DNA from 3 places in the Thermodesulfatator indicus DSM 15286 genome. Region 1 is predicted to be linked to each of the others. Evidence: riboswitches for the same ligand, from Rfam matches in the RefSeq annotation. Region 1 holds a riboswitch; each other region holds the start of a gene.
The links. Region 1 has a riboswitch for cobalamin ahead of THEIN_RS07310 (dihydropteroate synthase). Riboswitches for the same ligand answer to the same signal wherever they lie in the genome.

Region 1 (3,306 bases):
CGGAAAAACTTTTCTTGTTTACGCCTTATCTTTGGTGGGTATTTCTTTGCTGGCAGGCATTCTTTTGGATTTTTCTCTTACTAAATTTACTTTCCGCCCACCGCAAACAGAAAAAGAAGAGCTTTCCTGGTTTAAAGTAATAGCCGCTGTATTTCTTATAGGTCTAATGGTATTTCACTTTATAAAGGACCGTTCTCCAAGTTGAAAGACCTAATTGCTCCCTGTCAAGGAGCTTTTTAAAAAATTTCAAAGTTAGTAATAATTTTTTCTCTCTTTTTGGAAATAAACTTTTTTAACCTTTGGCCAGCTTCGTCTATAAATTTTTTTGAGCCAATAATGAGGCTTTCCGTGAAGTAGCGTGACCTATAAGTAAATTCTTTGGCTTTGCTGAAATTTTCAGGTTCCCCGATCCCACCTTTTCCGTAAACAAATTCCCGGTATTGCCTGAAACGCTCCTTTTCTGACTTGTTGGCGTAAGACGTAAGGCCTAGGTCAAGCGACAAGAATTTTTCGCCTGTCCCCACTCTTGCCCTGTATCCTAACGAGCACCAGCGATAGTCTTCCGGCTTTTCCACAATCCCCGCTCGTACCGGGTTTAGTTCTATGTAGGCCAGGCAATTAAGCAGAGCCTCACCAGTCTCAATAATTACGGACTTAAAGCGGTCATTCCAGAAATAACCCTTCCGGTCATGCTTTCGGTTATACCAGCGTGAGAACCTTTGCTTTATATCCTGCACGTAGCGGGAAAGGCTGGCCAGACGTTTGCGCCACTTGGCGATTAGTTCTTCATAAATGAAAACCTTACGTTTCCCTTGGTAATAGAGCTTGATGCGGCGGGCAACTTCTTCGTCAGAGAACTGATCCTCAGGCAGCATGCGGCAGAGGAGGTGGAAGTGGTTACCCATGATGGCAAAGCCATAGACTCGAACAAAATAAACCTGTGAGAGCCAGCGTATAAGGTCAAGCAGGTAGTCTTTTTCTTCGGGCCCAAGCACATTGTGGCCAGGTAAAGCGGTGCGCGAGATAACATGATAAGCCGCCTTGGGGTGGTTGGTAAGTAAACGAGGGATTCTTGGCATGATCATACCTCCTGAAAATTTTTTCGCCTGTCCCTCTTATCGGAACATTTTCGGCTGAAGTGAAATTTTTTGCCTGTCCCTTTTTGTTGACTAATAAACTAGTTGTGATTTAATTTTTTTAAGTTAGGCTCTGGGTGCCTTTGATGGGATAATCGGGAAGTCCGGTGAAAGTCCGGCGCTGGCCCGCAACCGTAACCGGGGACGAAAGCCGCTAGGCCCATTTGGGCGACTAGCCACTGGGGCTTAAGGCCATAAGGCCGAAGGCCCTGGGAAGGCGCGGCGAGTAGGATGATCCGGAAGCCGGGAGACCGGCCCAGGGCTTAAAATTGTAGGGCTTCGAGGCTTAAGGCCCTGCAAGGGATTACTGTCCCTTTTGCGCCTCCTCGAAAGCCTCCTGCTAAAAACTAAATTAAAGGAGGGATTTTATGAGTCAGACGGTAGTTTGTATTGCAGAGTCCATTAACATTATGGGGAAACGCACCGGTCAGGCCATGCGGGATAGAAACCCCGGCCCTATCCAGGAGATGGCCAAGGAAGAAACCGAACTAGGCGCCGATTACCTTGACTTAAACATCGGTCCGGCCAAAAAAGACGGCCCGGATCTAGCCGCCTGGATCGTCAAAGTGGTAGAAGAAGTGGTTGACACTCCCATTTCCCTTGACACCACCAACCCTGAGGCCATGATCGCTGGCATTAAGGCCTCAAAGAATCCCTCGCGCGTGCTCATGAACTCTATCTCGGCCCAGCCTGAGCGCATGGAAAAGCTAATTCCCTTTGCTGCGGAAGTGGGTTGCGATGTCGTAGCCCTTCTCTGGGGGCCAGAGGGTATGCCACGAGACGCCAACGAGCGGGCGGCCATGGCCGTTGACCTTATCATGGCCTTAAACGAGGCTGGTATCCCCAACGAAAAGATCTGGGTTGACCCCATCGGCACCCCCATCACCCTTGGGGCCGACCAGATTCTTGAAGGCTTAAATTTCCTTGCCATGCTTCCAGACATTGCCCCCGGATGCAAGAGCACCATAGGGCTTTCAAACGTCTCAAACGGAGTACCGCATCACCTGCGCTGTTATCTTGACCGGGTGTATTTAATGATGCTCATGAAGTACAACATTTACTCGGCGATTTTGAACATTTACGACAAAGAGCTGGTGGAGATAGCCAAAGGCAAGCATCCAGATTGGGTAAAGCTGGTACACGACATGATGGACGGAGACGAGCCGGATCCAAGTAAGCTTTCGCCCAAGGAGCTTGAGATATACAAGACGGCGAGGGTGCTTCTTGGGAAGACCATCTTTTCTGAATCCTGGCTTGAACTTTAGGAGGGGCTTATGCCCAAAGTAACTTTTCTTCCGGCAAACGTTACCGTAGAAATACCTGAAGACGAAACGATAATTCGGGCGGCCATGAAGGCCGGGCTTCACATAAATGCCTCCTGTGGTGGAGCGGGAGTTTGTGGCAAATGCCGTGTGTTTGTTGAGGGAGGGGAGGTAGAGGGTGAGCCCCTCCCCGAAGGTGGTTATAAGGCGTGTACTCTTTATCCGCGAAGTGATGTTATTGTCCGTATTCCGGTAGAAAGCGAGGTTGACCGGCGAGCCCTTTTGCGCCCGGCAAAAAAAGTAGCTTCAGCCTGGCTTGAGGCCCGTAAGGCGGCTCAAGTTTCCCTGGACCCGGCTATCAAAAAACTTTACTTAGAGCTTGAACCACCAAGTCTTGAAAATAACATGCCGGATCTGGCCCGGCTTGAAACCGCTTTACTGCAAAAACTCGGAGAAAATAAGCTAGAAGTTAACTGGCGTGTTTTACACGATTTACCATACAAGCTCCGCGAAAAAGACTTTGCCGTAACTTCGGTGGTACTTGAAGAAAAACCTCCCAAGCTACTGGGAATAGAGGCCGGAAACACTAAGAAAAGGCATTTTGCCCTAGCCGTTGACGTTGGCACTACTACTATATGCGCCCAGCTGATTGACCTTACCAATGGCGAAGTTCTTGGGGAAACTTCGGACTATAACCCGCAAATAAGCTACGGCGAAGACGTTATCAGCCGCATTGAATTTGCTCGTAAAAAAGACGGCTTAAAAATCCTTCACGAAAAAGTTATAGAATGTCTGGCTAAACTGGCTAAGGAGCTGTGTGAAAAACACAAAGTAGAACTTGAGGAGATCAGTCATTACTCAATAGCAGGAAACACGGTGATGAGCCACTTTTTGCTCTTTCTTGAACC
Region 2 (3,306 bases), 470 kb from region 1:
TTTTGCACGTTTACAGGGTTTATACCTCCAGCTGCACGAATTATGTCCGTGACGATACTTTTTTGCCCAGCTACCTTTAAAGGTAGGCTTGTTATTTCGTATATAACTTTGGGTTGATAGGGTAAAGGCTTTACCTGTGTAAGTTTAGCCGAGAGCTTGACTATTAATTGACGGGCTTTTTCCTCTCTGCCAAGGATGTTCCCAAGGTCTTTGATACATTTAAGGATTTCATCGAGCGTGCGCGGGTCGTAACGATAGACTTTAGCGTCAAACCGGCCCGCCAATTCATCAGGGAAGGCCCGTTTAGAGCCCACTATTAAAACATCAGGACGCAAAGCTTTTATTAACTCCAGGTTAGGGCGTAAATGAGAGCCTACTTTAGTAGCTTTAGGGAAGAAATGGTCGTGGCGAGTTACGCCAACGACCTCATCTTCTATGCCCAATGCTTTAATAATCTGACTGGCCCCTGGGTAGAGAACAACGATTCTTAAAGCGTTAGCCTGTGTAGCCCCTAAAAAAGTCCACCAGAATATAAGGCTAATTAAAAAACATTTTTTCATTTTGCCTGTCCCCAAATTTTTCACGAAAATTCTAACTCAAATTTGCCTGTCCCCAAATTTTTCTTGAAAAGAAAAGCGAGTTTTGCTAATTAATTTTCTTGCCCTAGGTGCCCCGCTACAACAAACAGAGTTGGGGCGGGGTTAAACGGGAAGTCCGGTGAAAATCCGGCGCTGGCCCGCAACCGTAACCGGGGACGAAAGCCGCTAGGCCCAATTGGGCGACAGGCCACTGGGGCTTAAGGCCGAAAGGCCAAAGGCCCTGGGAAGGCGCGGTGAGTAGGATGATCCGGAAGCCGGGAGACCGGCCTAGGGCATGCTAGGACGGGGCTTCGAGGCTTCCTGCCCCGTTCGGGATTAGTCTTCCCGACGGCCCGCCTCGCAAGCCCCTCCAAAAATTTTATCAAAGGAGGGGTCATATGTTACACAAAATTTCAACGGTTATTTGTTTGGCATTAGTTCTTTTTTGGGGTGGTTCTGCTTTCGCTCAAATTTTCAAGATGAAACACCCACCGCTTAAGGAGAAGCCAGCCATTGTCATTGCCGCTTTTGGTACTTCAACAAAGGCACAGGTTACTTTTGATTTGTTTGACAAGCAGCTTCGTCATGAACTTCCGGGTTATGAAATCCGCTGGGCGTTTACTTCTGATATCATCAGAGCAAAAATGAACAAAATTTATGCCAAAAAGCGCTTGCATAAAAGGCTTTACAGCCTTCAAGAAGTATTGGCGAAACTCGAAGCGGAAGGTTATCGCCAAGTTGTGGTCCAACCACTTCACATCTTCCCTGGCATCGAATACAAAGAAGTTCTTAACATTTGTGAGAACTTCCCAGGTCTCCGTATAGTTGTAGGAGAACCTCTTTTTACCCGCTGGGAGACCATTTACGAAGTGTTAAACGTCCTTTCCAAAGAATTTTTAAAGCCAGAAGAAGGAATAAATATTCTTGCTGCTCACGGAACCGATGTTACTTGTGATACGGCTAATATAACTTATCTGGGACTTGATTGGATTTTGAATAACCACTTTCCAAATGTAGTGGTAGCCACTGTAGAAGGGGTTCCTGATGCTGAAAGCATTCTTAAAAAAGCCATTTCTTATCCTGGGGAAAAAGTGAAGTTTATTCCTATTATGTATGTGGCAGGTGACCACGTTATGAACGACATCTTCGGTGAAGAAGATTCTTGGCGGGCTGAGCTAGAAAAAGCCGGCAAAAAGGCCCAGTGCGTAACCACTGTTATAAATGGCAAGACTTATTACAAAGGCCTTGGTATGTACCCAGAAGTAAATGAAATCTTTATTGAAGGCATTAAGAGATATCTTGAAATTATTGAAAAATTCTAGCCATGCCTAAGCTCTACGGTGTGGGGGCAGGTCCGGGTGATCCGGACCTACTTACCCTTAAGGCTCTCAAAGTATTAAATAGCGCTAAGACCATTTTTGTTGCCAGTTCAAGCAAAAACGCCTATTCCTTGGCAGCGAAAGTAGTTTCTTCGCATGTTCCAGAAGGAAAAGAGCTTAAACCTTTAAGCTTTCCCATGACCTACGATGAAAATGCGCTTTCAAGAGCCTGGAAGGATAATGCCAAGACTGTGTTAAAAGCACTAGCTGAAGGAGATGTAGCCTTTCTCACTATGGGAGATCCGAGTTTTTATTCAACTTTTGTTTATCTGGCCCGGGAGATAAGAAAGCTCGCTCCTGAAGTTGAAATAGAATTGGTGCCTGGTATAACCGCGGCGCAAGCGGCTGCAGCCAGGCTCAATTTAAGTCTGGCCGAAGGAGATGAAACTGTATTATTTGCTTCTGGTGCAAAAGGAGGCCAAATAATAAGAAAATTTGGCGGGCAGGTAAACTCTATAATCCTTTACAAGGTTTATCGTTCTTCAAAAGATATTTACAACGCCTTAAAAGAAAAAGACCTTCTAGATAAAGTTAAAGGGATTTCCTGTTGTTCCATGCCTGAGGAAAAAGTTTATCCTGATGCATTATCTTTAAAGAACAAAAAGCTCCCTTATTTTACCCTCTTCATTGTAGGAGGTAGAAAAATTTAAACCTGGATTTCGGCTTAGTTATTGGGGGTCTGAGGTGAAGCCCCAATACCTTGCTCCCCAATTTTAGTGTTCCACCCAGGCTAGAGGTTTTCCTGAAAAATCAAACAATATGCCTCGAATAAAAACTTTTCGGTTGGCCATTTGTCTGGCTTCTTTTACGGCTTTTAGAGTTAATTTTTCCGCCCAAAGGGGCAAAGCTTCTGGTGATTTCTCTTTTAAAGTTTCTAAAAAAAACCTCGCGGTTTGTCCTTCAGCTAAGATATTAATTGTTTCTTCGGCTACGTTTATTTCTTTAGCCAGCTTTAACATCATTTCTAAAGGTATTTTATTGTGTTTAGCGTGGGTATTGGAAAGCCCTTTAGCTACTTTAGCCATTTTCCCTACCATTAAGCCCAAGGTTACCCTTTCGAAACCATAAGCTGCTGCTAATTTAAGAGAAAAACCTATAAAATCACCAACTTGAACAAAAGCTTCCTCAGGGAGCTCAGAGAAAAGCTTTTGACAGAAGGCCTCACTTCTTCCACCTGTAGCAAAAACAACTTCCTTTAGTTTTAAGGTTTTAGCTACGCGTAAGGCTTTGGCAATGGTGGCCTTGTAAGCTGCTGTAGAAAAAGGAATTACCACTCCTTTAGTGCCCAGAATTGAAAGACCACCTTCTATACCCAGACGAGGATTCAAAGTCTTTTGGGCTAGTTTATC
Region 3 (3,306 bases), 570 kb from region 1:
AGGCCTGTTCGTCTCATGGAAGTGTGTGGTACACACACAGTAAACATATTCCGTTATGGCCTAAAAAGTCTTTTCTCTGAAAAACTAACCCTTATTTCTGGTCCAGGCTGCCCGGTGTGTGTAACCCCTCAGGAAGAGATAGATTATCTCATCGCTGTAGCTAGGCGAGATGACGTAATTCTAGCCACTTTTGGAGACATGATTCGCGTTCCAGGAAGCAGTGGCTCTTTAAAAGAAGCCAGGGCCCGCGGTGCGAATGTAAAAATTATTTACTCTCCGCTTGACGCGGTAAAATTGGCCAAAGAGAACCCTTCTCACAAGGTAGTCTTAGCGGCGGTAGGTTTTGAGACCACCGCTCCAGCTGTGGCCATTGCCGTGCTAGAGGCCTACAAAGAAAAGCTAACTAACTTTTTGGTGGCCGTAAGTCATCGCACCATGCCTGAGGCCATGAGAGCACTTTTAGGTTCAGGCGAGCTTGCTCTAGATGGCCTGATACTTCCAGGTCATGTTTCCACCATAACTGGAGCTAGCTATTTTGAATTTGTAGCTAAAGAATTCGGGCTTCCCGCGGTGGTAGCCGGCTTTGAAGCCCAACAGATTATGCGCGGCATATATCTTCTGGCCAAACAAATTGCCGAAGGTCGGGCTGAAGTAGAAATTGCTTATCGTGAGGCCGTTACCTGGGAAGGTAATCCTATGGGCAAAAATCTTATCAGACAGGTCTTTGAACCCTGTGATGTTGCCTGGCGTGGGCTTGGCCTTATTCCCCAAAGTGGTTTACGCTTGAAAGAAAAATACGCCGCCTTTGACGCCCATAAGAATCTTCCCGTTGAGCTACCACCTGCCAAAGAAGCACCAGGCTGCCTCTGTGGCGAGATAATTTGTGGAAGGGCTACCCCGCCTGAATGTAAGCTCTTTGCCAAAGTCTGCACCCCTGAGACTCCTAAGGGCCCTTGTATGGTCTCAAGTGAGGGCACCTGCGCCGCCTGGTACGCTTATGGTGATTAATCCAGGCCATTTTTTAACTAAGATTCCCGCTTAACCTTACAACCGCGCTTTTTACCTTCACTTTTCACCTTCAATGGTCAAGTAGGATTTAGGAAAACCTTTTAAAGGCGGGGTATCCGCCCCGCCTTTAAAAGGAGGAGGTAGAAAAAAACTTTGGAAAATCCAGAATAAAAGATAATACAATTTTAGTTGACGTGAACAGGAAAAATATTTTAAATCATAATTTACTTTGATGGCTTCGGGTGCCCAGATACGGGGTAAACGGGAAGTCCGGTGAAAGTCCGGCGCTGGCCCGCAACCGTAACCGGGGACGAAAGCCGCTAGACCCACTAGGGCGACAGGCCACTGGGGCTTAAGGCCAAAAGGCCGAAGGCCCTGGGAAGGCGCGGTGAGTAGGATGATCCGGAAGCCGGGAGACCGGCCCGAAGCCTTTTAAGGAAGCGGAGCTTCGGGGCTTCCTGCTCCGTTTCCGAAAAGGGCTTGCTGTACCCTACCCTTTCGGAAACCTTCCCCGAAGCTCCCTTCTTCAAAAACAAAAATTAATTGAAGGAGGGAGCGTTATGAAAAGTCGTCTGTGGTCTTTTTGTCTGGTGCTCTGGTTTGCCGTGTGTGGTGTGTTTCTGGCTTTTTCGGGTGCGCATGCCGAGGAAGCCGCTGAGCTAGGTGAAGTGATAGTAACTGCTACGAGGACTCCTGAACCGGTTGAAAAGATAGCCAGCAGCGTTACCGTTATTACGGCCGAAGAACTCAAAGAGCAAGGAATTGAAAGCCTTGCCGACGCTCTGAGAGAGGCTTTAGGGGTCCAAATTCTTCAAAACGGCTTTGGTGGCACGGCTTCTATATCCGTGCGCGGAGCAGACAACGGGCAGACCGTAGTTTTAATTGACGGAGTGCCTGTTTATGATCCTTCAGGTTTGGGTAAGGGTGACTTTTCCTGGATGCTTCCGCATTTGAGTGTGGACCAGATTGACCGCATAGAAATCGTCCGCGGGCCACAGAGCGTGCTTTACGGCTCAAATGCCATGGCGGGAGCCATAAACATCATCACTAAAAAGGCCCGCCGGTCCGGCGGCGAAGTTTACGGTGAGTACGGCTCTTACACCACTTTTAGGGAAGGGCTATCCCTTTACCGCCTAACGGAAAAGACAGACCTTGCCTTTAGCTTTAGCAAAAAAGATAGCAAGGGTATAAGCAAAACCGTTAGCGAGCCTGACCGTGATGCCTACCACAACGGGAACCTGAATTTAAGTGTTAACCACGCCTTCTCAGAGAAAGTAAAAGGCGGGGCTTCGCTTCTGGTGTCCGCTGCTTCTCACGAACTTGATGATACATGGTCGGGACTGGATAAAAAACAAAACGATCAATTAGGTTTTATAAAATCTTACATTACCTGGAAGACCACCGAAAAATTTAAACAAAACTTTGATCTGGCTTACACCACTAGCAAGAGAAAAATCAATGAAGGCGCAAGAGGTAAGTATAAAGGACGTCTTTTGCGTCTTTCCTGGCAGGGCAATTATCAGGTAAACGAAATAGCCAAGGTGATAGCCGGGCTTGACTGGCAAAAAGAATGGGCAGACATTACTTCTCCGTTTGGAGATTTAGATAAAAGTGCCCACGAGTGGGCCCCTTTTGCCCAGTTAGCCTTTGCCGGAGATAAGTGGGTGGCTAACCTTGGCCTTCGCTATACCAAGCATGAAACCGCAGGAAGCAAGGTAACTTACCGCGTAGCAGGCGCAGTCTTTCCGATTGAAGCGGTGAAAATTCATGCCAGTTACGGCACAGGGTTTCGCACCCCCGGACTTTACCAGCTTTATGACCCCACCTCCGGAAATCAAGATTTAAAGCCTGAAAAATCCTGGGGTTACGACGCCGGGGTTACTTTTTACGCGTGGGACAGAAAAGCAAGCTTTGATGTAACTTATTTTTACAACAAATTTAAGGACAGGCTTTATTTTGATATGACAGACTGGAGATATTACAATGATTCAGGCCACACTAAAACCTACGGCGTTGAATTTAGCGCTACAATTAAACCTATTTCCTGGCTAAGTTTAAAGGGCTCCTACCAGACCCTTTCCGCTAAAGATGACCAAGACAAAAATATTCCCGGCAAACCCCGCCAGAAAGCCAGCTTTGTAGCCACCGTATATTGCCCCGATAACAAAGGGAGTATTTCTTTTAGAGGTCTATATGTAGGCAAATATAAAGACAGTGCCAATAACGAATTAGGTGATTACTTCGTAGCCTATCTTAACGCTCGTGTGAATGTGCGCAAAAATCTTACGCTAACAGGGC

Region 2: it holds a riboswitch for cobalamin, as region 1 does, so the genes downstream of both, THEIN_RS09705 (sirohydrochlorin cobaltochelatase) here and THEIN_RS07310 (dihydropteroate synthase) in region 1, are expected to answer to the same signal.
Region 3: it holds a riboswitch for cobalamin, as region 1 does, so the genes downstream of both, THEIN_RS10250 (TonB-dependent receptor plug domain-containing protein) here and THEIN_RS07310 (dihydropteroate synthase) in region 1, are expected to answer to the same signal.

Annotation. Positions count from the first base shown of each region.
Region 1 covers NC_015681.1:1,505,909-1,509,214, reverse strand. Annotated here, with positions in the region: gene THEIN_RS07320 (permease) at 1-205, shown strand, start outside; gene THEIN_RS07315 (transposase) at 237-1,079, opposite strand; cobalamin riboswitch at 1,195-1,410, shown strand; gene THEIN_RS07310 (dihydropteroate synthase) at 1,505-2,401, shown strand; gene THEIN_RS07305 (ASKHA domain-containing protein) at 2,411-3,306, shown strand, end outside.
Region 2 covers NC_015681.1:1,978,068-1,981,373, forward strand. Annotated here, with positions in the region: gene THEIN_RS09700 (ABC transporter substrate-binding protein) at 1-560, opposite strand, end outside; cobalamin riboswitch at 649-884, shown strand; gene THEIN_RS09705 (sirohydrochlorin cobaltochelatase) at 977-1,900, shown strand; gene cobI (precorrin-2 C(20)-methyltransferase) at 1,903-2,607, shown strand; gene THEIN_RS09715 (cobalt-precorrin-5B (C(1))-methyltransferase) at 2,671-3,306, opposite strand, start outside.
Region 3 covers NC_015681.1:2,076,899-2,080,204, reverse strand. Annotated here, with positions in the region: gene hypD (hydrogenase formation protein HypD) at 1-1,008, shown strand, start outside; cobalamin riboswitch at 1,232-1,448, shown strand; gene THEIN_RS10250 (TonB-dependent receptor plug domain-containing protein) at 1,569-3,306, shown strand, end outside.